DNA from 2 places in the Cryobacterium sp. BB736 genome. Region 1 is predicted to be linked to the other one. Evidence: riboswitches for the same ligand, from Rfam matches in the RefSeq annotation. Region 1 holds a riboswitch; the other holds the start of a gene.
The links. Region 1 has a riboswitch for S-adenosylmethionine ahead of IRG63_RS12475 (hypothetical protein). Riboswitches for the same ligand answer to the same signal wherever they lie in the genome.
Positions count from the first base shown of each region.

Region 1 (11,785 bases):
AGGTGCGCGGCATTCGGATGCACGTCGCCGCTGACGAGCTGCCGTCGCCGTTCGTTGTAGAACCGGTGGACCAGTTCCGGGTTGCGGGCGAATCCCTCCGGGGTGGCGACGTCCTCAATGCGGTGTTCCTCCCACAGACCGTCGGCGGCGCGGAAGGTGCGGATGCCCGATTCGGCCGACACGCCGGCCCCGGTGAGGATGACGATGCGTCGAGGGGCCATGCATCCATTGTTGTCGACCCCGCTAGACTCGATGCCGCCTGCCTCTGTAGCTCAATGGAAGAGCAGTTCCGTCCTAAGGAAAGGGTTGGGGGTTCGAGTCCCTCCAGGGGCACTTCCGTTGACGCAGCCCAGCCTGCGAAACAATCGCGGCCGTCCCTCTGCCTCAGTAACCGGCCTCGGTCGCCGCCCCGCGCTCGTGCCGTTCGCGCGCGAACAACTCGTGCTGGACATCCGACCGAGCGCGGGAGGAGGATCGGGACCATGGACGGGCACGGTCCGCTCGCCGAAAGACGATCAGCGGCGGCCAAGCACGACCGGCGACGGCCGGGGCGGCGTTTCAGTTCGCACGGAACGCCCAAGAGCGCGCTGACCCGCCCGATGGCGCTGACGTTCGCCCAGTCTTGGCGCGTCGGCGCGCCGGCCGCACTCGACGTCCAGTCTTGGACTTCCTCGCGAGTACCGCACGACAGGGGAATCGGCCATGGTCGGCAACTGCGGCCCGGCCGAATGGGGGCACTTCACCCAACAGCGATTGCTGAAGGGTGGCTCGCCCAGATACGGGCCCATCGGAAAGGAAGAGAACATGCCCAAGACATCGAAGAGCAACGCCTCGGAAACCGTTGAGATGGAGGGCTACGAGGGTCACCTGGAGAAGTTCGAGGGGGGCTACACGGTGTCCTTCGAGAAGTACACCGCCGACGCCGACCTCACCGAGTTCTTCAAGGGCCTGCCGAACGACCAATGCCAGGCAGCCCACTGGGGATACGTTCTGACCGGCAAAGTGACGTACAAAACCGCCTCTGGCGACGAGACCTACGAGGCCGGCGATGCCTACTACGTCCCGCCGGGTCACACCCCGGTGCTCCATGCCGGCACTGAAATCGTCGAATTCAGCCCCACTGAGCAGCTGCAGCAGACCCTCGACGTGGTCGGAAAGAACATGGAAGCCGCCACCTAGCTTTCGGGATGGAGCGCCGCCGAGCGGGCTCTGCCATGGTGTGACTCCACGCCGCCGTCCGCCGCCTCTATCGGCGACCTCGGTCGGCGCCTCCCGGTGGCGCGGGTCACCTCAGTCGCCCGTAGGTTCCAAATCTCCGACTTGCGATGGATGTGCTGACCGAACCGGGGTCACTACCGTGAGGGCATGGCTAATGACAGTCAGGGCAACGGCTCCGTCATGGCGACCGGCTTGGGCATCGGGGTGGCCATGGGCGCGGCCCTCGGCGCATCCATGGACAACATGGGGCTGGGTCTGGCAATGGGGATCGCTATCGGCGCCGGCCTCGGGGCAGCGTTCGGTAAGCGGTCCAAGCCAGGAGGATCGTCGAACGACGAATCGAATAGCGACTGAAGCACCCCGCTGCTTAGGTACGGCCGAACCAATCCTCACCCCTGGCCGGGAGCAGATGCTCTGCTGCTGGCATCACGAGATGTCGCCATTCGATACCAGGCCTGGTCCAGTCGAGCGACCCGCGTCTCTCTCGTCGAAGCCCAGCGACGCCAGCGCCAATGGATTGAAGCCTCGGAACGTCATCCACAGCCCGATGGAAAGCTCCCAGAAGAAGATCGGCGCCAGCGCGACCGCGCCGAATAGCGGCTGGTCGTCGAATCCGAAGATCCGCGCCGTCACGGATGCGAGCAGCAGCGGTGCCCCGATCAGTCCCAACGCCGGAATCACGCGCGGCACCAGCCGCGACCGGTACAGAACGTAGCCGAACAGCAGTGCGTTCAGGGCGGGGACAAAACCCGGCCCGAAGATCGCTGTCTGGTCGCGAATCTCGACCAGCGCCTGTCCGACCGCGACCATCGCAAGGTCGTCCTCAGACCCGCTGCCGGTGCCGGCCACCCGCAGGTTCACGATCGTGACCAGCGCCAGCACGCCGACGATCATCACCGCCGCCTCGTAGAGCCGGGTCGTCACGAAGCCCAATGACGCGCCCTCGCTCTGCCGCCTGATCACCGGGTAGACCGCGACGGCGGTTCCGATGCCGGCCAGCGCGGTGAGCATCTCAAGGAATGCGCCGAGGATTATCCGGGTGTCGGCCCCGCCCGCGCTGACGATGTAGTTCGGGTCGGTCAGCACCGGCTCGTAGAGGAAGAACGCGGGAATCGAGAAGGCGAAAGTCAGGAGGTAGAAGATCCCGGCCGCTAGCGCCAGGCGCCTGGTTCTGGTCACGGTGGAAGTGTCCTTTCGCAGCTCGCGGCTGGCGTCATCACCTTCCGCTACGGACATTCTCGTGAAGCGACGGATGCGCGCACCAGATCGGCGGCGGAAAGAGGCGCCGCGCAGCCCCGCCGCTAAGCTGACCGCGTGACCCACAGCTCGCCATACTCCCCGGCCCCGTCCAACCTCAGCCCCACAGTCGAGACCGCGGTTCGACCGGCCGGCAACCCGCTGGGCGTCGCAGCCGCTGGAGTCGCCGGCCTGATGCTCGTCGTCGGCGTCGTCTTCCAGTTCCTGTACCTAAGCGCCGTGGTCGCCGGCGACATCGCTGCGTTGCAACTGATGACGCCCATCCGCACCTTCGTCAGCATCGCCTTGGCGGTGCTGACGGTCATCCTCGGCGGAATCGCGCTCGCGCTGCCGGGGCGCAGGAAGGTCCTCGCGGCGATGGCTCTGGGGGCCGGGGTTTTCGCGCTGGTGACCCTCATTTCCACCGCGTTGACCAGCTTCAGCTACGCGATGTTCTGATCCGCCACAACCCAACGCCCATCAGCGCCGGTTGCCGTCGCGCCCGCTAGAGCGGTTCGTCGGCCACATTGAAGCTTCGCATTCCGACGATCAGCAGGTGGAATCGCGAGTGGATGCTCACCGGGTCTCCTGGCGAGAGCGCGGCGGCCAGGTCGTGGTGGTTCCAGTAGGTTTCGGAGCGACCGTCGAGGTACTCGACATCGACACGACCGCCCTCCACCGCACGGACGATCGCATCCTGCAAGAACTCCGGAGAGCGGTGGGCAGCCGACCAGTGGATCGCGTGGATGTGATGCCCCGGTCGATAGAGACGGCACGGCTCATCGTTGACGCAAAGAAATGTGTTGGTGTGGGTGAGGTCTTCCATTGGGACTCCCAAGTTGATCGCGGTTCCCTAGCCGGGCGGCATGGGCAGGTCTTCCTCCGGGGGCACCGTGCGCGTCGCGCGGTTGCCTCTCCCGCATGCCGGAGGACTTTCGCGGGAGATCTTGACCAACATCAACGTATCGGCGGCCACCGACATCCGAGGCAGCTTTGCTCGTTGGTCAGTCGGCGCGGTCTGGGCACCGGCCTCTGGACGGATGTCGGCAGGTGGCAGAAGACTGGGGGGCATGCCCGAACTCCCCGAGGTACACGCGCTCGCGGCCGACCTTGAAGGACGCCTCCGCGACCGGGTTGTCGCACGGCTCGACCTTCTGTCGTTCGCGGCGCTGAAGACGTTCGATCCGCCCACGTCGGCGCTGGACGGCCAGGTCATCCACTCGGTCACCCGGCAGGGGAAGTTCCTCGACCTGAACATCGGCGACCTGCACCTGGTGATGCATCTGGCCAGAGCCGGCTGGGTGCGGTGGAATGACGGCACCCGCCCCGCCCCGGCCCGCAGCCCGAAAAGCCCGCTCGCCGCCCAGCTGCTGCTTGACGACGGCACCGGTCTCGACATCACCGAGGCCGGCACCAAGAAGAGCCTCGCGATCTACCTGGTCGAGCAGCCGACTCAGGTCCCCGGCATTGCCAGGCTCGGACCCGATCCCCTCAGCGACGGCTTCACCCTCGCGGCCTTCCAACGCATCCTTGCCGCCGCCGGCCGCGCGCAGATCAAGGGAGTCCTGCGCAACCAGTCCACCATCGCGGGCATCGGCAACGCCTACTCAGACGAAATCCTGCACGTGGCGAAGATGTCCCCTTTCAAGCCCGCGGCGATGAGCCCGGACGACGCAGACCGCCTCTTCGACGCCATCCAGACGACCCTGCGCGAGGCGATCTCGCGCTCAGAGGGCCTTGCCGCATCCGAGCTCAAGAAGGAAAAGAAGTCCGGGATGCGCGTGCACGGCCGAACCGGCGAGCCATGCCCGGTCTGCGGCGACACCGTGCGGCAGGTAATCTTCGCGGACTCCACCCTGCAGTACTGCCCGACCTGCCAGACCGGCGGCAAACCGCTCGCCGACCGCGTGCTATCGCGCCTGCTGAAATAGCCACGGCCAGTCCCAGCGAGGCACTGCGGGGGCTGCGTGCATCCGCCGCGCCGCGCACTACGACCGTTGGCGACGTGTCAGAATGATCGGTTCTTCAACCGTCGATCAGAAGAGGTCACACCGATGGGACGCAGCGACGCGGTCTTGCGAATACTGAGCGAGTACGACCCGTTCGGGTTGGAGCCCGGCCGGGTTGCACCCGAAGACGAGTACCGGCTGGAGGCAGACGAAATTGCCACCATCCTGCGTTCAAGCCGACGCATCACCATCGAGGAATTCAGGGCGGTTGGCCTCAAATGGTTCAGCGATCCGGACTGGTTCGGTGTCGACACCGAGGACGCGGTCGCAGCCATCAACGCGCTCGTCTGATGTCGTCGCGGCCGTAGTTCCGATGAGGTTCGTGCCATACGACGGCGACCGTTCGGCCTCTGATGGCACAAACGTCCTCGGAAGGTGGCAAGTACTACTGTCAACTGCTGTCCCACCTCAGCACACGCGTAGTGCGCTGAGGTGGGACAGCGAGTGGGTCAGCGGTACGCGGGTTCCAGCGGCCCCTGATCGAGCCGGAACGGCGGGTAGTCGTCCCGCAGCAGCGATGTGTAGGAGTAGACCCGGTAGATCCAGCGGTGGATGCCCATCACCAGGTTGAACAGGCCGGAGTTGTAGACGCCGGTGAACAGCAGGATGAGCGCGGCGATGAACACCAGGAGGCCGACCAGTCCGCCAACGCCCGGGCCGTCGGAGAACACCCACAGCAGACCGGCCAGGATGCCGACGATGATCAGGTGCGGCAATGCGAGCAGCCACGACTTGACCAGCACCTTCCAGCGGGACAGCCGGTCGGGGTAGGCCACGTCGAACGTCGCCGGGAAGTCGGCGCGGGCGAGCGTGAATGGCGGGTACTGATCGGTGGCGAGCACTCCGGTGGCGTAGAACACGACGCGCCAGTTCCAGCGGAGCACACCGACGACGAACTCGAACAAGGACGCCGGGTAGCGGCCGGTGAACAGGATCGCCAGACCGGATGCCAGCACCACAATTGGGAACGCCGCCCAGAGGATGGCGAGCACGATGTAGTGCGGGAAAGCCAGCAGCCACTTCACCAGCCACATGCCGCGGGACAGCGCTGGGTCCAGCTGGCCCTCGAGCCGAGTCGGGTAGCCGTCGGGGGCGATCGGTGTGGAGCGGATGCTCCGGCCCAGCCCGACCGCACCGAACAGGATAAGTGCGACACTGGCGGCGAGTGCGCCGATTCCCCAGCCGAGGAGGTCGATATCGCCGAGGAGCCGGTGCGACCCTCCGGCGCCGAGCACGCCGGCGATGAGGAGGAACATGTGCAGGCCGCTCATTCTCAGGCGGCGGGGGTCGGTTTCGGGTGCGGGGATGGTCATGAGTTCTGTCCTTGATGGTTGTTGTCGGGGGTGGAGATGCGCAGCACGACGTTGCCCTTCTTGCGTCCGGTGTCGACGTAGCGGTGCGCTTCGACGGTGCCGGCGAGGTCGTAGGTGCGGTCGATGACCGCCTGGTAGCGGCCGGATTCGGCGAGGCTGACGATGTAGGCCAGGTCGTCGGCGCGGTACTTGCCGAGGTTCGGGATGACGCGCTTGCCGCTCTTGCGGCTCTGCCCGCGCGCCTTGAGCATCCCCTTGAGGTCGATGATCACCAGCAGCAGGGCGCCGCCGGGCTTGATCGACGATTCGACCCGCTCGAACGGGGCGTTGCCGACGCAATCGACGATGACGTCGTATTCCTTGCCTTCGGCGGTGAAATCATCCGTTGTGTAGTCGATGACACGGTCGGCGCCGAGCGAGGTGACCAGTTCCCGGTTCGCTCCGCTGGTGACGCCGGTGACATGCGCGCCCAGGTTTTTGGCCAGCTGCACCGTCGCGGTTCCGACGGCACCGGATGCGCCGTTGACGAGCACGGTGTCGCCCGGCTTGATCGCGACCTGGTTCAGGGACTCTCGGGCGGTGCTGCCGCCGAACGGGAGCGTCACCGCCTGCTCGAAGCTCATGTTGGAGGGGGCGCGGGTGATGGCGCCGTCCGCGGCGACGCAGGCGTACTCGGCGTGGCCGCCGAACTTGCCGCCCATCATGGCGATCACCCGGTCGCCCGGAGTGAAGCTGGTGACGTCGGCGCCGACCGCTTCGACGACGCCGGCGACATCCATTCCCAGGATGTGGTTGCGGGGGCGGAAGACGCCCAGGCCGAAGGCGGCCATGAGGCCGAGTCCGGCAGGAATGTCGCGGCTGCGGGAGCGGTGGTCGGCCACGCTGACGGTGCTGGCGTGGACCTTGATGAGGACTTCGCCCGCCTTCGGGGTCGGCTTGCGGACCGTCTCGACCTGCACGACCTCGGGGGGGCCGAACTTGCGGTACACGGCCGCTGTCATGGTGGTGTTCGTTGTCATGGTTCGATTTTTGTCCGCCCTCGAACGGCTGACATCGGCAGATCGGCCTGATTCCGATCAGCCGAAAGTACGGTTTCCGGCTCGTCCGCTCTCCCGATGTCGTGGCCGGGCAATCAAGCGAGCATCGGGGTATGACTTCCCGAATCACCATCACCCGCACGAGCGCGGGGCAGCCCCAGCGTGACCGAACAAAGCAGCGCAGCGGCTGGCTTGCCGCATCCGGCCTCATCCTGCTCAGCCTGATCCCGGTGATCGCCGGCATGTTCCGGCTCACCCAGCTGGCAGGCGGCGCCATCACCGCGGACAACGCTCGCTTCTTCGCCTCGTCGATTCCGGTGATCGCCCACATCGTGGGGGCGACGGTGTACTGCCTGCTCGGGGCGTTCCAGTTCGTCCCCGCGCTGCGCCGCAGGCGCAGCTGGCATCGCATCGCCGGGCTGGTCCTGATCCCCGCCGGCTTCGTCGCCGCCTTCTCCGGCCTATGGATGGCGGCCTTCTACTCGTTCCCCGGTGGCGACAGCGCGCTGCTCATGGTGATCCGCCTGGCCTTCGGTTCGGCGATGGTGGCCTGCCTCGTACTCGGGATCACCAGCATCCGGCGCCGCGACTTCGTCGCGCACGGCGCCTGGATGACGCGCGCCTACGCCCTCGGCATCGCCGCCGGAACCCAGGCCCTGGTCTTCGCGGTGTGGATCCTCGCCGTCGGACCGGTCGACAGCCTGACCGACGCGCTGCTCATGGGCGCAGCCTGGGTGATCAACGCCGGCGTCGCGGAGTTCGTGATCCTTCGACGTGCGCGTCTAGCCCGGGCATCCGGGGCCGCACGCTGATGCGCTCCTATCATGAGGACGTGACCGGACTCCTGCGTTCAGCGTGGAACGCGCCAGGCGCAGCTCCCCCACCGCCGCGGCGCGTGTGGCGGGACTGGGTGCTGGTGGCGTTGGTCGTTGTGGCCGCGGCGCTCGAGGCGACGCTGCGCACCGACCTGACCCAGCCGCTGGTGGCCGCGATCCTCGTTATCGCTTCTGCCCCGACCCTGCTGTGGCGACGGACGCGGCCGCTGCTCATGCTCGCGATCACGTTCGGCACCACGGCACTCGCGTCCGTGTTCCTCGGCGACTCCCTCCTCTACACGAGCGGGTTCGTCCTCTTCACGCTCTACGCGCTGTTCCGGTGGGGCAATGGGCACGCTCTGGTGATCGGATCCGGCATCCTCCTCGCCAGCTTGGTTGTGTCCGCGTTGACCGGCACAGTGTTGGGCGACCTCATCGGGGAAGCCGCATTCTTCGCCATTGTGGTCACCCTCGCCTTCGCTCTCCGCTTCAGGGCCCGCGCCCGGATGCGTGAACTGGATGGCGCCAGGCTGATGGAACGCGAGATGCTGGCCCGCGACCTGCACGACACGGTCGCCCACCACGTGTCCGCGATTGCGATCCGCGCCCAGGCCGGGTTGGCGACCGCAGCCCTGAAGCCGGATGCTGCGACCGATGCCCTCCGCGTGATCGAGGCTGAGGCATCCAGAACTCTGGCCGAGATGCGCTCGATGGTTCGCGTGCTGCGGCAGGGCGAGGCGCCAGAGCTGGCGCCAGGCCGCACGCTCGCCGACATCGAGCAGCTCGCGAGCGAAGAAGCGGCCGGGCCACGCGTCGAGGTGCGGATCACTGGTGACACCGAAAGCATCCCGCCGACGGTGGCCGCCGCGGTGTACCGGATGGCGCAGGAGTCGGTGACGAATGCCCGGCGGCACGCGCGGGGAGCATCCCTCATCAAGGTCGTTGTGCAGGCGGACGCGGGCGGAGTGCAGCTCACCGTGACCAACGACGGTGAGGTGGCGCCGGCGACCACGCCAGGTTACGGCATCACCGGAATGATGGAACGCGCCGCGCTGCTTGGCGGCACCTGCCAGTCCGCCCGCGCGCCGGGCGGCGGATGGGTCGTCACCGCGGTGCTCCCTCGTGTTGGATGGACCACATGAGAATCCGCGTGCTCATCGCCGACGACCAGGAGCTGGTTCGCACGGGGCTCAGCATGATCCTCGACGCCCAGCCGGACATCGAGGTGGTGGGCCAGGCATCCGACGGCGACCAGGCAGTGGCGCTCGCCCGCAGCCTGCGCCCGGATGTGTGCCTGTTCGACATCCAGATGCCCGGCATCGACGGCATCGAGGCGACCCGCACCATCGCCGGGCCCGGCGTCGAGGACCCGATGAACGTCGTGATCATCACAACCTTCGACCTCGACGAGTACGTCTACGCCGCCCTGCGCGCAGGCGCGAAAGGCTTCCTGCTGAAGGACGCTGGCTCCGAGCTGCTCGGACAGGCGGTGCGCGCCGCGGCCAGCGGCGACGCCCTCATCGCCCCCAACGTCACCGTGCGCTTGCTCGAAACCTTCGCGAGTACCGCTCCCGCCGCGCCTCTGCCGCAACCGGTCGAGCCGCTCACCGAGCGAGAGGAGCAGGTGCTCGCTGCTGTTGCCCGGGGCCTCAGCAACAGCGAGATCGCCGCCGAGCTGTACATCACCCTGAGCACGGTGAAGACTCACGTCGCGAGCCTGATGACGAAGCTGTCCGCGCGCAACCGGGTTGAGATTGCGATCTGGGCGTACCAGACCAAGCGGGTGTCGGCGCGGTCGTAGTTCCGCGAGTGCTACGGGACGGTGGTCGGTTGGCTGTAGGTTCAGCGCATGGCGAGTTCTGCTCAGGCGAATCCGTATCTGAAGGCGCTGCTCCACATAGGGTGGGTGACCCTCACGCTGGCGGTGTTGTTCGCCATGGCGGGAGCGAGCGAGGCGTCCTACTTCGGCGCAAGCGCCGGGGCCACTCAGTTTGCGATCGCCGCGTGGCTGGCAAGCGTGGGCAGCCTGGCGATGCTGCTCTGGCTGTTCGCCGGAGCGATCGTCTGGCGGCCAGGCACGCGGCCGCGCGCGCGTCCGCGTTCCGACGCGCGCAGCTCGAAGTCCGTCTGGGGCGCCGACTGACGCATCCCGCTCGCACAGGTGCGGCACGTAGCCTGACCGGATGGCTGAGCGCACACTCCCTGCACCCGGACAGGACGTCCGGCTGATCGTCGCCGACCTGGACGGAACCCTGCTCGATGGCGACAAGCAGGTCCCGGATTCCCTTTGGCCGCTCCTGCACCAACTGCACGAGCGAGGCATCACCTTCAGCCCGGCCAGCGGGCGCCAGTACGCGATGCTCGCGCACCTGTTCGAGCGGGAAGCCGACGGCATGGTGTTCATCGCCGAGAACGGCGCGTACGTGGTCCGCGACGGGGAGGAGCTGAGTTCAGCGACCATCGGCACTGATGTCGTCCACGGGCTCGTGCGCACGGTCCGCGAACTGGTCGAGACCGGACTCGATCTCGGCGCGGTGGTCTGCGGCAAGCGGTCCGCGTACGTCGAGCGCTCCGAGCGGGCGTTCCGGCAGGAGGCCGAGAAGTACTACCTCGAACTCGCCGACGTCGATGACCTCACGCGCGTTGACGACGAGTTCCTCAAGGTCGCGGTCTACGACTTCGGTGACGCCGAGGCGCGCACGCTGCCAGCGCTCGAGAAGGCAGCATCCGACCAGCAGGTGGTGCTCTCGGGCGGCCATTGGGTCGACGTGATGAGCCCGGATGCCAGCAAGGCGACGGTCGTGCACCGCCTTCAGGAGAAGCTCGGCGTCACCTCCGCACAGACGATGGCCTTCGGTGACTACCTGAACGACCTCGGTCTGCTCGCCGCGGCCGATCTGTCCTTCGCCGTCGCGAACGCGCATCCGGACGTCCTCGCCGCCGCCCGCTACATCGCGCCGTCCAACGAGGAGAACGGCGTCGTCACCACCATCCAGAAGGTGCTCGGCCTCGACTAGCCCAGGTGGTGGGCCCCCTCCCCCACCGCGTACGCCTCGGCGACCCAGCCGCGGAACGACTCGTCGAGGTCCGCCAGCGACGACACCCGGAAGTGGTTCACGAACAGGTTGCGCTGGTACGGGCTCGCGCTCCGGATGCGCCGGTCACCGACCAGGGACCGCATCAGGTCCAGATACCCGTCCACACCGAACTTGGACGGGCGGGCACCCGCGAAGCCGCGACTCGAACCTTTGAACGTGATGGTCGTCTTGGAAACCGACAGAGTGACCGGCCCGCACTCCCGGATGATCGCCTCCACCGCGCGATACAACTCGACCTGCGCCGGGTCGGCTCCCCGCAGGTGATCGTCGACGGTCCAGTTCTCGGTCACAGCGCCTCCCGAAATCGAGGCTACTCGTGCGGTCGATCAACCAGCCATGGGCGCCACCCCGGTGCTGATCTAGTAGCGGTTCGACTCGCGGCGTAGCATCGCGGAAGTGACCTCTTCGATGAGCGGCACAGCACCATCCGCAGACCGGCCGAATCTCGAGTCGGTTCCCCGCTTCCTGCTCTGGCAGGCCAGCCGCCAGAAGCGGTTCCTGATCGGTGGAGTGACCTTCGGTGTCATCTGGATGCTCTGCCAGGCACTCTGGCCGTACCTGCTCGGGCGGGCCATCGACGATGGTGTCGCAGCGCAATCGGCAGAGGTGTGGCTGTGGTGCGGGCTGCTGCTCGCGGTCGCCGTGGTGCAGGCCGTGTCCGGCGCGCTGCGCCACCGGATGGCGGTGAAGAACCTGGTGCGGGCATCCCTGCAGATCGGCCGGCTGATCGGCCACCACTCCGCCGAGACCGGGTCCGCGATCACCGCGACCACGCCATCCGGGGAGATCGTGGCCACGGTGTCCACGGACGCACTGAGCCTGGGCGCCATGTTCGATGTCGTGGCACGCCTGAGCGGCGGCATCGTCGCCTACCTGGTCGTGTCCGCGATCATGCTCGCAACCTCGGTGGAGCTCGGACTGGTTGTGCTGATCGGGGTCCCGGTGCTCGGCGGACTCCTGGCGTTGCTGCTGCGGCCGCTGCAGACAAGGCAGACCGTGTGGCGCGAGCAGACCGGCCTGCTCACCACCCTCGGTGCCGACACCGTCGCCGGGCTTCGG
Region 1 covers NZ_JABXWQ010000006.1:36,510-48,294, reverse strand. Annotated here, with positions in the region: gene cobB (Sir2 family NAD+-dependent deacetylase) at 1-221, opposite strand, end outside; tRNA gene IRG63_RS12500 (tRNA-Arg) at 262-333, shown strand; gene IRG63_RS12495 (hypothetical protein) at 805-1,179, shown strand; gene IRG63_RS12490 (hypothetical protein) at 1,366-1,572, shown strand; gene IRG63_RS12485 (DUF4386 domain-containing protein) at 1,645-2,397, opposite strand; gene IRG63_RS12480 (hypothetical protein) at 2,533-2,913, shown strand; gene IRG63_RS12475 (hypothetical protein) at 2,960-3,280, opposite strand; SAM riboswitch class IV at 3,295-3,407, opposite strand; gene IRG63_RS12470 (Fpg/Nei family DNA glycosylase) at 3,525-4,385, shown strand; gene IRG63_RS12465 (hypothetical protein) at 4,509-4,754, shown strand; gene IRG63_RS12460 (DUF4389 domain-containing protein) at 4,913-5,776, opposite strand; gene IRG63_RS12455 (NAD(P)-dependent alcohol dehydrogenase) at 5,773-6,795, opposite strand; gene IRG63_RS12450 (DUF2306 domain-containing protein) at 6,927-7,625, shown strand; gene IRG63_RS14130 (histidine kinase) at 7,646-8,770, shown strand; gene IRG63_RS12440 (response regulator transcription factor) at 8,767-9,429, shown strand; gene IRG63_RS12435 (hypothetical protein) at 9,478-9,771, shown strand; gene IRG63_RS12430 (Cof-type HAD-IIB family hydrolase) at 9,812-10,645, shown strand; gene IRG63_RS12425 (DUF5655 domain-containing protein) at 10,642-11,016, opposite strand; gene IRG63_RS12420 (ABC transporter ATP-binding protein) at 11,123-11,785, shown strand, end outside.

Region 2 (11,785 bases), on a different contig from region 1:
TACCCGCGTGGGTGCAGTGGCGCGGGACGACGTACTCCGTCACCGACACACCGACCGCGCTCTACGGATACATCGCCGAGGCGCCGACACATCCGTTGCAGCCGCGGGTCGGCTGGAGATTCCAGGGAACCAGTCCGGCGGGCGAAACGCACGTCTTTGACGTCCGCCAGACCAACCTGGAGCGATGGGATCTCGTCGCAATCTACGACTGAGCTGAGTGGGACTCGGCAAAGGCTTCCGCTCGCCCCTCTTATGGGGGATGATGAGCGCATGTCGGCTGTGGATGTTCCAGAGCAACGTACGCAGGCAATCCGCCTCCCGCGCGCATCAGTGACGTGGTCGCTCATTGCGGCCGCGCTGTTTCTCACCTCCGCTGCGCTTCAACTCGCGGCATCGCTTCAGCGGTGGGTGGTCTTCAGGGGCGCGTTCCCGGGTAACAAACTTTCGGTCGAAGACCATCTCTACGACTACACCTATCCCGCTGAACCTTGGGAGAGCATCGGCACCGCGGCGCAGCTCTTCGGCGCGGGCATCCTGATCGCTGCGGGCGGCGTGTTGGCCATGACGATCGCGGTCGTGAGCATGCCCAGAAAGGGATCGCACCGCGGCATCCGCATCCTCCTGGAGTTCGTGATTGCAGCCGTCATCGCCAGCTGGTTGGTGATGTACGGATTGCGCGCTCTTCTGTCGGGCCTCGCTGGTTCTCCAGTCGCCCTGCAACCCTCGGGATGGCTGGGCCTCGGCGCGTTCGTCGGCGTGATCGCTCTCGGGGTTCTTTGGCTGTTCCGTGCCCCCGCCGCCGCACTGGCCTGCATGTTCCTGATCGACACAGTGTCGGGCCAGCTCTTCTCCACGTTGCTGATGGCTCCCTTGGTCGCCGGTTACACATCGCACGACACCACCCCGTGGACGGAGACGGTCGGCGCGCTGGGGACGGGCGCTGCGGGAATCTCGATGATCCTCGCCGCCGTGTGGGCGCATCGGGTGGTCACCGACTAGAGGGGCCCAGCTCGAGTGGTTCCGTAAAGTCGCCGGGTGTACGCTCCGCATCAATAGCGCGCACGCGCTGAACCGCTGGAGGTGCCCAGTGAGTCGAGCGACATCCCTCTCCCGCGTCATCCAGAACCCGATCGCGGATGCCGAGGCTCGCGAGTCCTCCGCTCTCCTCGTCGGAGCCGTCGTCTTCGTGGCCGGAACGATACCGGCCCTGTTCGTCTTCTGGGGACGCGACCTGCCGATCTCCGGCCGCGGCTCCGTCGGGGAGTTCGCCGCGATCGGCTCGGGCATCGCCGCACTTCTTGCCGTCCTTTATGCCAGCCTGCTCAGATCAGCTCAGCAGCGCGATACCCGTACCTGGCGTCGGCTGCGCTGGTTCGATGTAGCGGCGATCTGCGCGGCGCACGCCGTCATCGCCCTGCTCGGCTGGATCGGCCTCGCTTCTGTCTTCAGTGCGAGCTTCCAAGGCGCGGAGGTGTACGGGACCTCGGCTGCAGTGCTCGCGGGCGTCATCATGGCGATCACCGCCTACGCAGCGTTCCTCTCCGCCATCAACCTCACACCGATGCTGCTCTCGCTCCTACTGGCCGTGTTCCTCGCCGTCGGCACACTGGCGAGCATGCTCAGCGCCAGCGATCCGCTCTGGTGGAAGGAAAACCTGAGTACGCTCGGGATCAATGACGACATCTCGGCGTTGGCTTTCAACCTGACCTTGATCATTGCCGGCGTCATGGTCACCACGATCTCGCACTATGCAACCGCGTGGCTGCCCACCGCTACACAGGCCGAGGCACGCGGGCGCTATCTCGTTCGGCTTGCACTGATCCTCATCGGCATCCTGCTCGCCTGCGTCGGGATCTTCACGCTAGATGAGTTCTTCGCCATTCATGGCTTGACCGCCTCCGGGATGGCTCTCATCTACGTGGCGATGGTCATTGCCTTGCCGTGGCTCGTGCCCTCCATGCCGCGGGTCTTCGTTCTGTTGGGCTATGTCTTCGTCGGGGTGATCGTCGTGCTGGCGATCTTCTACGTCACCGGGTACTACACCCTGACAGCGGTGGAGTTGATCGCGTTCGTGCTTATTTTCGCCTGGCTCATCGTGTTCCTCCGCACCGCGGGCTCGGTCGAGCCAAAGGTGGAGCTGAACGCCGAATAGGGTCAGCTGCTCCTGCGCATCGACCGGATGCCGACCCACAGTCCGACCGCGGCGAGCGCCAGCGCGGCGACCCAGCCCCAGAGCACGGTGACGCTCCCCAGATCGCCGGCGAACAGCATCCGCTCGGCCTGCACTACCCAGTTGATCGGGTTGACGACTGCGACGGCGCGCATCCAGCCCGGACCCTCGTCGAGCGGCAAAAGCATGCCGGAGAGGATCAGCAGTGGGAAGATCAGCGTCTGCTGCACACCCCAGAACAGCCACTCGCGATCTTTCGTCGCCAGCGCGAGCGAGTAGGACAGCGACCCGAGGCCGATCCCGAAGACCGCCAGCAGCGCCAGGCCGATCACGAGCCCTGGGACGTGGATCGTGAAGCCGAACGGCCAGGCGATCAGCACGATGATGAGCGCCTGCACCACGATCGGTGCGATCTCTTTGAGCGCGCGCCCGACCAGCAGCGATGAGCGTGACAGCGGCGCGACGAGCGTGCGCTCGTGCGAGCCGGTCATCATCTCGTACTGCAGGTTCGAGCCGACCGCGCCGGTGCCGAAGAGCACGATCATGACCAGCACGCCAGGCACGAACCACTGCAGAGTCTCGCCGACCGGTTGCCCGGACGAGCCGACCAGCAACGGCGCGAACAGCCCAAGGAAGACGAGCGGTTGCACCAGGCTGAAAATGAGCGTGAACGGGTCCCGGATGACCGGCTTCAGTTCGCGCCGGAGCACATTCCAGGTGTCACGCGTCGGGGTCGACTTGACTGCGGTGTCGGTTTCTGTGGCGCTCATCGCTGGACTCCTGTCTTCTCGGCCGCGGCGGCCGGTTCGGTGTTCTCGTCTTGGTGTTCGTCGCTGGGCTCGCCCTCGCCTGCTTCGCGAAGCGTGCGCCCGGTGAGCGCGAGGAACACGTCGTCGAGCGTCGGAGGCACCCCGGTAGCACGGTCAACCCGCAGTCCGGCGGCATCCAGCGCTCGGACGGCGGCCGGGAGGAGTGCGTCGCCGTCCGGGGCGGTGAGGGTGACGGATGCTTGCCCGTCGCGCGCGACCTCACGGTCGGTGAGCGTCTGCACCACCGCGATGGCTGCGTCGGCGTCGGCCGTGGTGGCAAAGCTCAGGGTCAACAGGTCGCCAGCCAGGTGGGATTTGAGCCGGGCGGCGGTGTCGTCCGCGATGACCCGACCCTTGTCCATGACCATGACGCGTTCCGCGTAGCGGTCGGCCTCCTCGAGGTAGTGCGTGGTGAGAAACACCGTCGTGCCGTGCTCGGTGCGCAGGTCGAGGATGTGCTGCCACAGGTTGGCGCGGCTCTGCGGGTCCAGCCCGGTCGACGGCTCGTCGAGGAATAGCAGCGGCGGTGCGTGCATGAGGCCGAGCGCGATATCGAGGCGCCGCTTCTGCCCGCCGGACAGCTGCTGCACCGAGCGGGTCGCAAACGGCGCGAGGTCGAGTGACTCGATCAGCTCGTCGGCGCGGGTTCGGGATGCGGCGGCCGACATCCCATAGAACGCGCCTTGGCTGAGCAACTCGTCGCGGACGCGCTGCGCGAAGCTGCCGCTGGTGAGCTGGCCGACGTAGCCGATGCTCGAGCGCACCGCGGCGGGTTGTTTCAGGATGTCGTGGCCGACGACCCGCGCGCTGCCGGAGGTCGGCGGCATCAGGGTGGTGAGCATCCGGAGACTGGTCGACTTGCCTGCGCCGTTGGGGCCGAGGAAGGCGACGAGGGCGCCGCGCTCGACCTGGAAGGTGAGGTCGGTGACAGCCTCGACGGTCTTCTTCTTGACGGTGAAGCGCTTGGTGAGGGAGTGCGCTTCGATGATCGGTTCGCTGGTCATGCGTCGAGGGTAGGACGGTATGCGGACAGATTCTGTCCGCGATGTGTGAAATTCTTGGGACATGTCCGATACGACTACACGGGCGCTCTCGCTGCTCAATCTGTTGCAGACGCACCGGCACTGGCCGGGAGCCGAGCTGGCCGACCGGCTCGGTGTGACGGAGCGGACGGTGCGACGGGATGTGGAGCGGCTACGCGAGCTGGGCTACCGGATCGAGTCGACGCCGGGGGCGAGTGGCGGGTACCGACTGGAAGCGGGAGCGGCATTACCGCCTCTCTTGCTGACCGACGAGGAGGCGGTGGCGATGGCAATCGGGCTGCGAGTTGCGGCCTCCCAGCGGCTGGTGTCGGGGCCGGAGACGACGGTTACGGCACTCGCGAAGCTTGAGCAGGTGCTGCCCGCTCCCCTGCGCCGGCGGGTCATCGCGCTGGCCGACGCGGTTCAGCCGGCGGGTATCAACGCCGGCGCCGCGGTATCAAGTGAGGTCCTCGGCGAGCTCGCCCTCGCCTGTCGGGATCATGAGCGGGTGCGTTTCACCTACACCGCGGCATCCGGTGAGGTGACCCGGCGTCGGGTGGAACCGCACGCGCTGGCCCCGGCGGACCGGCACTGGTATCTGCTGTGCTGGGATCTGGAGAAGGATGACTGGCGCACGTTCCGGGTCGACCGGCTGGAGGGCGTCGAGCACACGCGGGTGCTGTTCGAGCCGAAGCCGCTGACGCCCGAGCAGATCGAGGAGTTCGTCCTGGTGGCGCGGTCGTGGGTGCGGCAGGCGGTGGAGGCAGAGGCGGTGATGGAGCTGCCGCTGGCGGAGATGCGCGAGGTGTTCGGGCAGTGGGGTCAGGGCGCGAACGCGGAGGATGACTTGCGAACGCGGTGGCCGGTGGGTGGCAGTGACTTCCGGGAGACCATGTATGGGTTGTCGTGGATACCGGCGGGGGTCGAGTACACGGTCGACTTGGATGACGTTCCCCGAGCTGAGTTGCGCGAAACGCTCGAGCGGATGCTGCGGGCGCTGGATGCGGCGCCGGCGCAGCAGAGCGACCGCCTCAAGGCATGAGGGGACGGATGTCGGTGGCTCCCGGCTAGAGTGTGGACACGTTCACGAGTCGCGGCTTTCGGTACCTGGCTGGCCGCGCGGCAACCCGAGTCCATCGACTTCCGGGTGCCCCAGGGGAAGAACGGGCGAGGCACCAACGGGTGCCACGCAAGATTCGATGGGGTTCGCCCCCAGAGAGGGCGGCAAGAATGCACGCCGGAACCGCGGCGAAGTCGCCGACGCACCGACGATCGCCATCCGCCGCTCGGTCAACGGTGTTTTCAGCGCCAAGGGACCGGATGGCTGGCTCGAAACGACCGGCCACACGAGTTGGACGTGGCAGCCAAACGACGATCCGGACCCGCTGGCGCAGATCAAGTACGACCTGCTGTCGTTCATCAGGGATCGCCGCGGGGCGCGAAGCGTGATCCTGATCCAGCCGAGCTGACCCGCACGAGATGCCACTCAACGCGGGAGTGGGTATCTCGAAGCGCGGCCACCTCAGGCGCAGATCACCCCTCGCGGATGAGGCTGCTACCGGCGTCCCGGTGCGACATTGGTGTCCAAATCGGCCGCCGTTGAACGATTGCCGGCGACTTCGCCCGAACGACCGGAAGGCACTCTGATGGCATTCGACACCCTCATGGTTATCGCCGGCGTCTACCCCGACCTCAAGTCCGCCGAGGATGACTACGACCTAGTCAAAGAGCTCCACTCCAAGGAGGGGCTCATGGACGCCTACGACGCCGCCGTCATCCATCGCCGCGACGACGGCAAGGTGAAAATCACCCGCAAGCACGAGACCCCGACCCGGGTCGGCGGCGTGCTCGGCGGTGGCGCGGGACTGGCCACCGGGCTCGTCGTCGCGCTCTTCCCGTTCGCGGCGATCGGCGGCGGCCTCCTCGCAGCCACCTCAGCCGGCGGGGCAATTCTCGGGGCCGTCGCCGGTCACGCAGCGGCCGGCATGAGCCGCGACGACCTGAAGGAACTCGGCGAATCCCTCGATAACGGCGAAGCGGGCCTGGTTGTCGTCGGCGTGACCGATATGGAAGCGCGGATCGAAGAGGCCATGCGCCGCGCGGAAAAGCTCGAGAAAAAGCAACTCAAGGCGGACGTCGAGGCCCTCGAGCGCGACGCGAAGGAAGCATCCGGTCAGTAGAGCCCCCGCACCGTGCTACGACCTCAGCGCGACCGGTTCGCCCGCACGGTCGCAACGATCGACATCGTCACCGCCAGCGCCATCACCACCAGGAAGATCACGACGGCAATCACGTTCACCTGCGGCGGCACTCCGCGCTTGGCCGCGCCCCACACGTACATCGGGAAGGTCATCGCGTTGCCCGAGTTGAAGTTCGTGATGATGAAATCGTCCAGCGACAGCGCGAACGCGAGCACGGCTCCGGCCAAGATGCCGGGTGCTGCCAGCGGCAGGGTGACCCGCCTGAAGGTGCGCCACGGCGTCGCGTACAGGTCGGCCGCCGCCTCGGTGAGACTCGGATCGAGCATCGCCAGCCGCGCCTTCACGACGATGATCACGAAGCTGATGCAGAACATGATGTGGGCAAGCAGGATCGCGACCGGGCCGAGCGGGATCCCGACGTTCACATACAGGGTGAGCAGGGACGCCCCGAGCACCACCTCCGGCATGGTCATCGGCAGCAGCACCAGGATGTTGGCCATCCCCTGCCCCCGGAACCTGAACCGGGTGAGCGCGTAGGCAGCCAGCACGCCGATGATCGTCGCCGCGAGCGCGGCACCCAGAGCGATCTGCAGGCTCAGCCCCACCGATTCGCACAGGCCGTACGGGCCGCACATGTTCGTCCAGTTGTCGAGCGTGAACTCGTTGAAGGTGAAGTTGTAGCGGCCAGCTGGTTTGTTCAGCGACATCACGACGATGACGGCGATGGGCAGCAGCAGGTACACGGTGGCCAGCGCGCCGATCACACGAATGATGTGGCGGCCGAAGAATGCGGCCGTACGCTCCCGCAGCGGCGAATAGTTCAGCCGAGCCGAGGACTCCGGAGCCGTCGAGACGCTCATGACACTCCCCTACAAGATTTCGTTCGTGCGCGACCGGCGCATCGAGATGGTGACCAGGCCGATGATCAGCACGATGAGCGACACCGAGAGAGCGGATGCCATCGGGTAGTCGAGAGCGCGCAGGTACTGGCTCTCGATCACGTTGCCGATCATCTGCGTGTCCACGCTGCCGAGCAGTTGCGCATTGACGAAGTCGCCGGCAGCCGGAATGAAAACGAGCAGGCATCCCGACACGATCCCGGGCAGCGACAACGGCAGGGTTACCCGCCGGAACGCGCGGAATCCGCTCGCATACAGGTCGGTGGCGGCCTCGATCAGCCTCTTGTCGAGGCGATCCAGGCTCACATAGATCGGCAGGGTCATGAACGGCAAGAAGTTGTACGTCAAGCCGGCGATGACCGCCGTCGGCGACGCGAGCAGCCACTGATCGGGCGCCAGGATGTGCAGTGACCGCAGCACCTCCACCACGATCCCCTGATCGGCGAGGATCGTGGTCCAGGCCAGCGTGCGCACCAGGAAGCTTGCGAACAACGGCGCCACGACCAGCACCAACAGCAGATACTTCCAGCGGCCGGCCTTGAAGACGATCATGTAGGCCAGCGGGTAGGCGATAAGCAGCGCACACAGGGTGGCGATCGCCGCGTAGGTGATGGACCGCAGGAACCACGGCCAATAGGCGCCGACGGCGCTCACGTAGTTGCCCACCTCGAAGGTGAACGCAAAGCCCTCGGAGAACGACCCCGACTGCAGCGACCCCATCAGCAGGGTGACCATCGGTGCCAGGAAGAACAGCAGCAACCACACCACCATGGGGGCGAGAAGCAGATACGGCGCGAGAGTTCTGCGCCTTTCGGCGCTCAGTGCGGACACCATCACACCGACTACGCGCTCGGGCCCTGGTTGGCCGGGGCGGCCGGGCGTTCGGGATCGATGCTCACGGCGCGCGTGTCGGCTCCGACCGGGCTGCCCTCGCCGGCGTGGGGATCCTCATTGCCGTCCAACGCGAAAGTGTGATCCCGGTGCCAGCGCAGTTTCACCGGCGTGCCCGGGGCGAGTCGCCGCGCGGTTGAGTGGTTCTGCACGAACGCCTTCATCGTGTCGTCCATCCCGGTGACGGCCACAACGTACTCGGTGCCGATGCCGATGTAGGAGGAGTCGAGCACGACGCCTGAGATCTCGTTCTCTGAAGAGTCGGGGGCGCCGTCCTCGACGAGGTGAACCTTCTCCGGCCGCACGCCGACGAAGACCTGAGCGTTCGTGCTGTGTACCCGATCCCGGGGAATACGCACCGACTGCCCCGCGACACCCGCGACCACGAAGTCGCCTTCGCTCCCACGCACGTCGGCGTGCAGCAGGTTCGAGCTGCCGAGGAAGTTCGCCACAAACGCCGTACGCGGCGACTCGTACAGCTCCTCCGGGGCACCCATCTGCTCGATCCGGCCCTTGTTCATGACCGCGATCTTGTCGGCCATGGTCATGGCTTCTTCCTGGTCATGGGTGACGTGCAGGAAGGTGAGACCAAGCTCGGCCTGGATCTGCTTGATCTGGTACTGCATCTGACGGCGCAGCTTCATGTCCAGCGCGCCCAACGGCTCATCCAGCAGCAGCACCTGCGGCTCGTTCACGATCGCGCGTGCGAGCGCGACGCGCTGCTGTTGGCCGCCCGACAGCTGCGCCGGCTTGCGATGCGCCATGCTCGCAAGCTCAACCGTTTCGAGAATCCGGTTGACCTTCTCCTTGATGTCCTTCTTGCGCCGCTCTCGCAGCCCGAACGCCACGTTCTCGAAGACCGTCAGGTGCGGGAACAGGGCGTACGACTGGAACACCGTGTTGACCGGCCGCCGGAACGTCCGCAGCTGAGCGATATCGGTACCCGACAGCAGGATCTGACCCCCATCGGGTTGTTCCAGGCCGGCCACCATCCGCAGGGTCGTGGTCTTGCCGCATCCGGATGGCCCCAACAGGGCGAACAACTCACCGCTCGGAATCGTGAGGTCGAGGTGATCGACCACGGTGTTCTTGCCGTAGCGCTTCACCAGCCCGCGAAGCTGGAGGTCCCCGTCTCGGGCGGCTGTCGCCCCGACGGTGGTTGCGGCGGCCTCGGTCGTGGTGTCTGTAATGCTCACAGACCCAGCGCCTTGTCGAACGCGGACTGGTACTTCTGGTTGTCGTCGATGCTGAGCGACATGTAAGTGAACATCTGCTTCATCGACTCGGAGTCGGGGAAGATGAGCTGGTTGTCCGCGAGCTCAGGGTCGATGTTGGCCATCGCATCCTGTGCACCGGCGACGGGGCAGACCGCGTTGACGTACGCCGCTACCTGCGCGGCGATCTCGGGCTCGAAGTAGAAGTCGATGAGCTCGTGCGCACCGTCCGAGTTCGGCGCACCCTCGGGCACCATCATCACGTCTTCCATCAGCACTCCGCCCGAGTCGGGGATGAAAAACTTGATGGCGGGATTGTCCTTGCTCAGCTGCACCACGTCGCCCGCCCAGGCGAGACAGGCGCCCAGGTTGCCCTGCGCGAGGTCTGACGCGTAGTCATTGCCGGTGAAGCGTCGCAGCTGGCCACTTGCACGGGCCGCTTCGATGTCCTCGATGGCTTGGTCGAAGTCGTCGTCGGTGAAGTTGCCCGGGTCGGCTCCGTTGGCGAGCATCAGCGTGCCCGTGGTCTCACGCAGCTCGGTCAGGAGCGACACCTTGCCCTTGAGGGCGGGGTCGTTCAGCAGCTCGTCGACCGATCGGACGTCCTTGCCCGTGACATCCGTGTTGACCGCGATGCCGACCAGCCAGCCTTGCCAAGGCAAGGAGTACTTGCGAGAAGGATCGAATGCCGGGCTCTCAAACGCCGGCAGCAGGTTCCTCGAGTTCGGGATCTTCGACTTGTCCAGGGCAGCGGCCCAGTCGAGCGAGATGAACCGGCCGCCCATCCAGTCCGTCGGGCTGACGAGGCTGGCGGGGATTCCTTGGCCGTTCTGCATGAGCGGCTGCACCTTCGCGAACCACTCGTCGTTGCTGTTGATCTCGGCAAGGTACTCGGTGTGGATCCCGGTGAGCTCCTTGAACTGCTCGAGGCTCGGGATGGTGCCGTCATCCTCGGTGTCGACCGACAGCGGCCAGTTGGCCCAGATGAGCTCGTCGGTTGCACCATTTCCAGGCCCGGCGACACTGCCGCCCGGCTTTGTGGTGCAGGCCGCGAGGAGCGATACGCCTCCGGCGATTGCTGCGAACTCCAGCAGCTGTCGGCGGGACATGCCCCGCATTGCGGGCAACCGTGTGCCCCCCTGATGTGATGCTGATCGGAAGGTACCCATGATTCCTTTTCCACTGCCATAGTGCTGTCGGTCATGCCCCGGCAGAGTGATGAAAATCCCCCACGCCCGCGGTTGGCTCGATTATGGCCTAGCGGTGCAAGGGAAGCGAAATCGCCCCCTGATGGGGGCGTGAGCCGCGCCTTACGTGAGCGCCTCCGTGAGCGCGCCGAACGGTAACTCGCGGCCGAGAATGTTTTGGGCCGCGCGGTGGCCGGAGCGCAGCGCAGCCGTGACCGTGGCGGGGTCTTCCGTCCAGGTGGCTTCACCTGCAATGTGCAGCACGCCCTCGATCGGGGTGGCCAATAGGTCGTGGTCATCGGCGCCCGCGCCCGGCTTCATGTAGGCGTAGGAACCGCGCGAGTACGGGTCGTCCTGCCAGTTGGTGATCAGCACCTGGTGAGGGACGTCGACTTGGTCTCCGTAGACACCCCGCAGGGCTTCGAGGACGGAGTCGGCGATCTGGTCGGCGCTCCACGATCGCGTCTCGATCGCGCTCGGGCCTGCCGCAAACGTCAGCAGGGTGGGCACTCCATCCAGCGCCGTCAAGTCGTACCAGGAGTGCCACCACTTGCCGGCCTCACCCTGCTGTCGAATGGCGTAGACCTCGTCATCCCAGAACTTGGTGGGGAAGCGCAGGAAGACCTTCTCGAAGTTGTTCATCTCGAATCCGCTGATCGCTCTGGCGTGCTTCTCAGGCAGGGGCGGCTCAAAGACGAAGTCACCGGATTTCAGGACGCCGATCGGCACCGTGACCGTCGCCCTGGCGGCCATGAACTCGCCCTGGTCGGTGCTGACAGTGACCCCATCCGGCGTCCAGGCAATACGCGTGACAACGTGCTCAAGCCTGACGTCGAGTCCATCGGCAAGATTTTCGGCGAGCTCGTCGAACCCGTCGGGAAACACGACCTCATCCCCGAAAATGACATCGTCGTCCAGCCCGCGTGCGGCAAGGTCCCCAGCCCACACCCCGTACTGCTCTTCAGAACGATGCAGCAGGAATTCGCGCACGCGCTCCGCGCGGTCCACATCCCAAGCCAGGCCGGCCAGGGCCGTCTCGATGGCCTCCTGGTAGGTGCCGTGCGACTCGGATGCGTCAACGGCGGCAGCGAGATGCTCATCAAAGTGGCGGATGTCGTCGGCGAACCTCTGCACCGCGTCGTCGTCCAGCCGCTCCCCCGTCGGACCGTAGTAGGCGATGGGGCGACCGTCTGGCTGGTAGCTGCCGACCGTGAACTCAGCCGTGCGCATGCCGAAGGCACTCACCACATCGGCCAACGGATTGTCGTCGATGCCGTGGATCCAGGACGCACCGCGGTCGGCGACGTAGCCGTCGGCGCGGTGGCTCCAGGTGCGGCCGCCGATGCGATCGCGCGCCTCAAGCACGACCACTCGCTGCCCAGCCTGTGCGAG
Region 2 covers NZ_JABXWQ010000004.1:350,073-361,857, forward strand. Annotated here, with positions in the region: gene IRG63_RS11150 (hypothetical protein) at 1-212, shown strand, start outside; gene IRG63_RS11155 (hypothetical protein) at 271-999, shown strand; gene IRG63_RS14120 (DUF998 domain-containing protein) at 1,088-2,152, shown strand; gene IRG63_RS11165 (ABC transporter permease) at 2,155-2,940, opposite strand; gene IRG63_RS11170 (ATP-binding cassette domain-containing protein) at 2,937-3,983, opposite strand; gene IRG63_RS11175 (YafY family protein) at 4,045-5,043, shown strand; SAM riboswitch class IV at 5,084-5,203, shown strand; gene IRG63_RS11180 (hypothetical protein) at 5,201-5,470, shown strand; gene IRG63_RS11185 (DUF1269 domain-containing protein) at 5,648-6,181, shown strand; gene IRG63_RS11190 (ABC transporter permease) at 6,205-7,062, opposite strand; gene IRG63_RS11195 (ABC transporter permease) at 7,072-7,935, opposite strand; gene IRG63_RS11200 (ABC transporter ATP-binding protein) at 7,944-9,188, opposite strand; gene IRG63_RS11205 (PotD/PotF family extracellular solute-binding protein) at 9,185-10,315, opposite strand; gene IRG63_RS11210 (NAD(P)/FAD-dependent oxidoreductase) at 10,517-11,785, opposite strand, start outside.
Region 2: it holds a riboswitch for S-adenosylmethionine, as region 1 does, so the genes downstream of both, IRG63_RS11180 (hypothetical protein) here and IRG63_RS12475 (hypothetical protein) in region 1, are expected to answer to the same signal.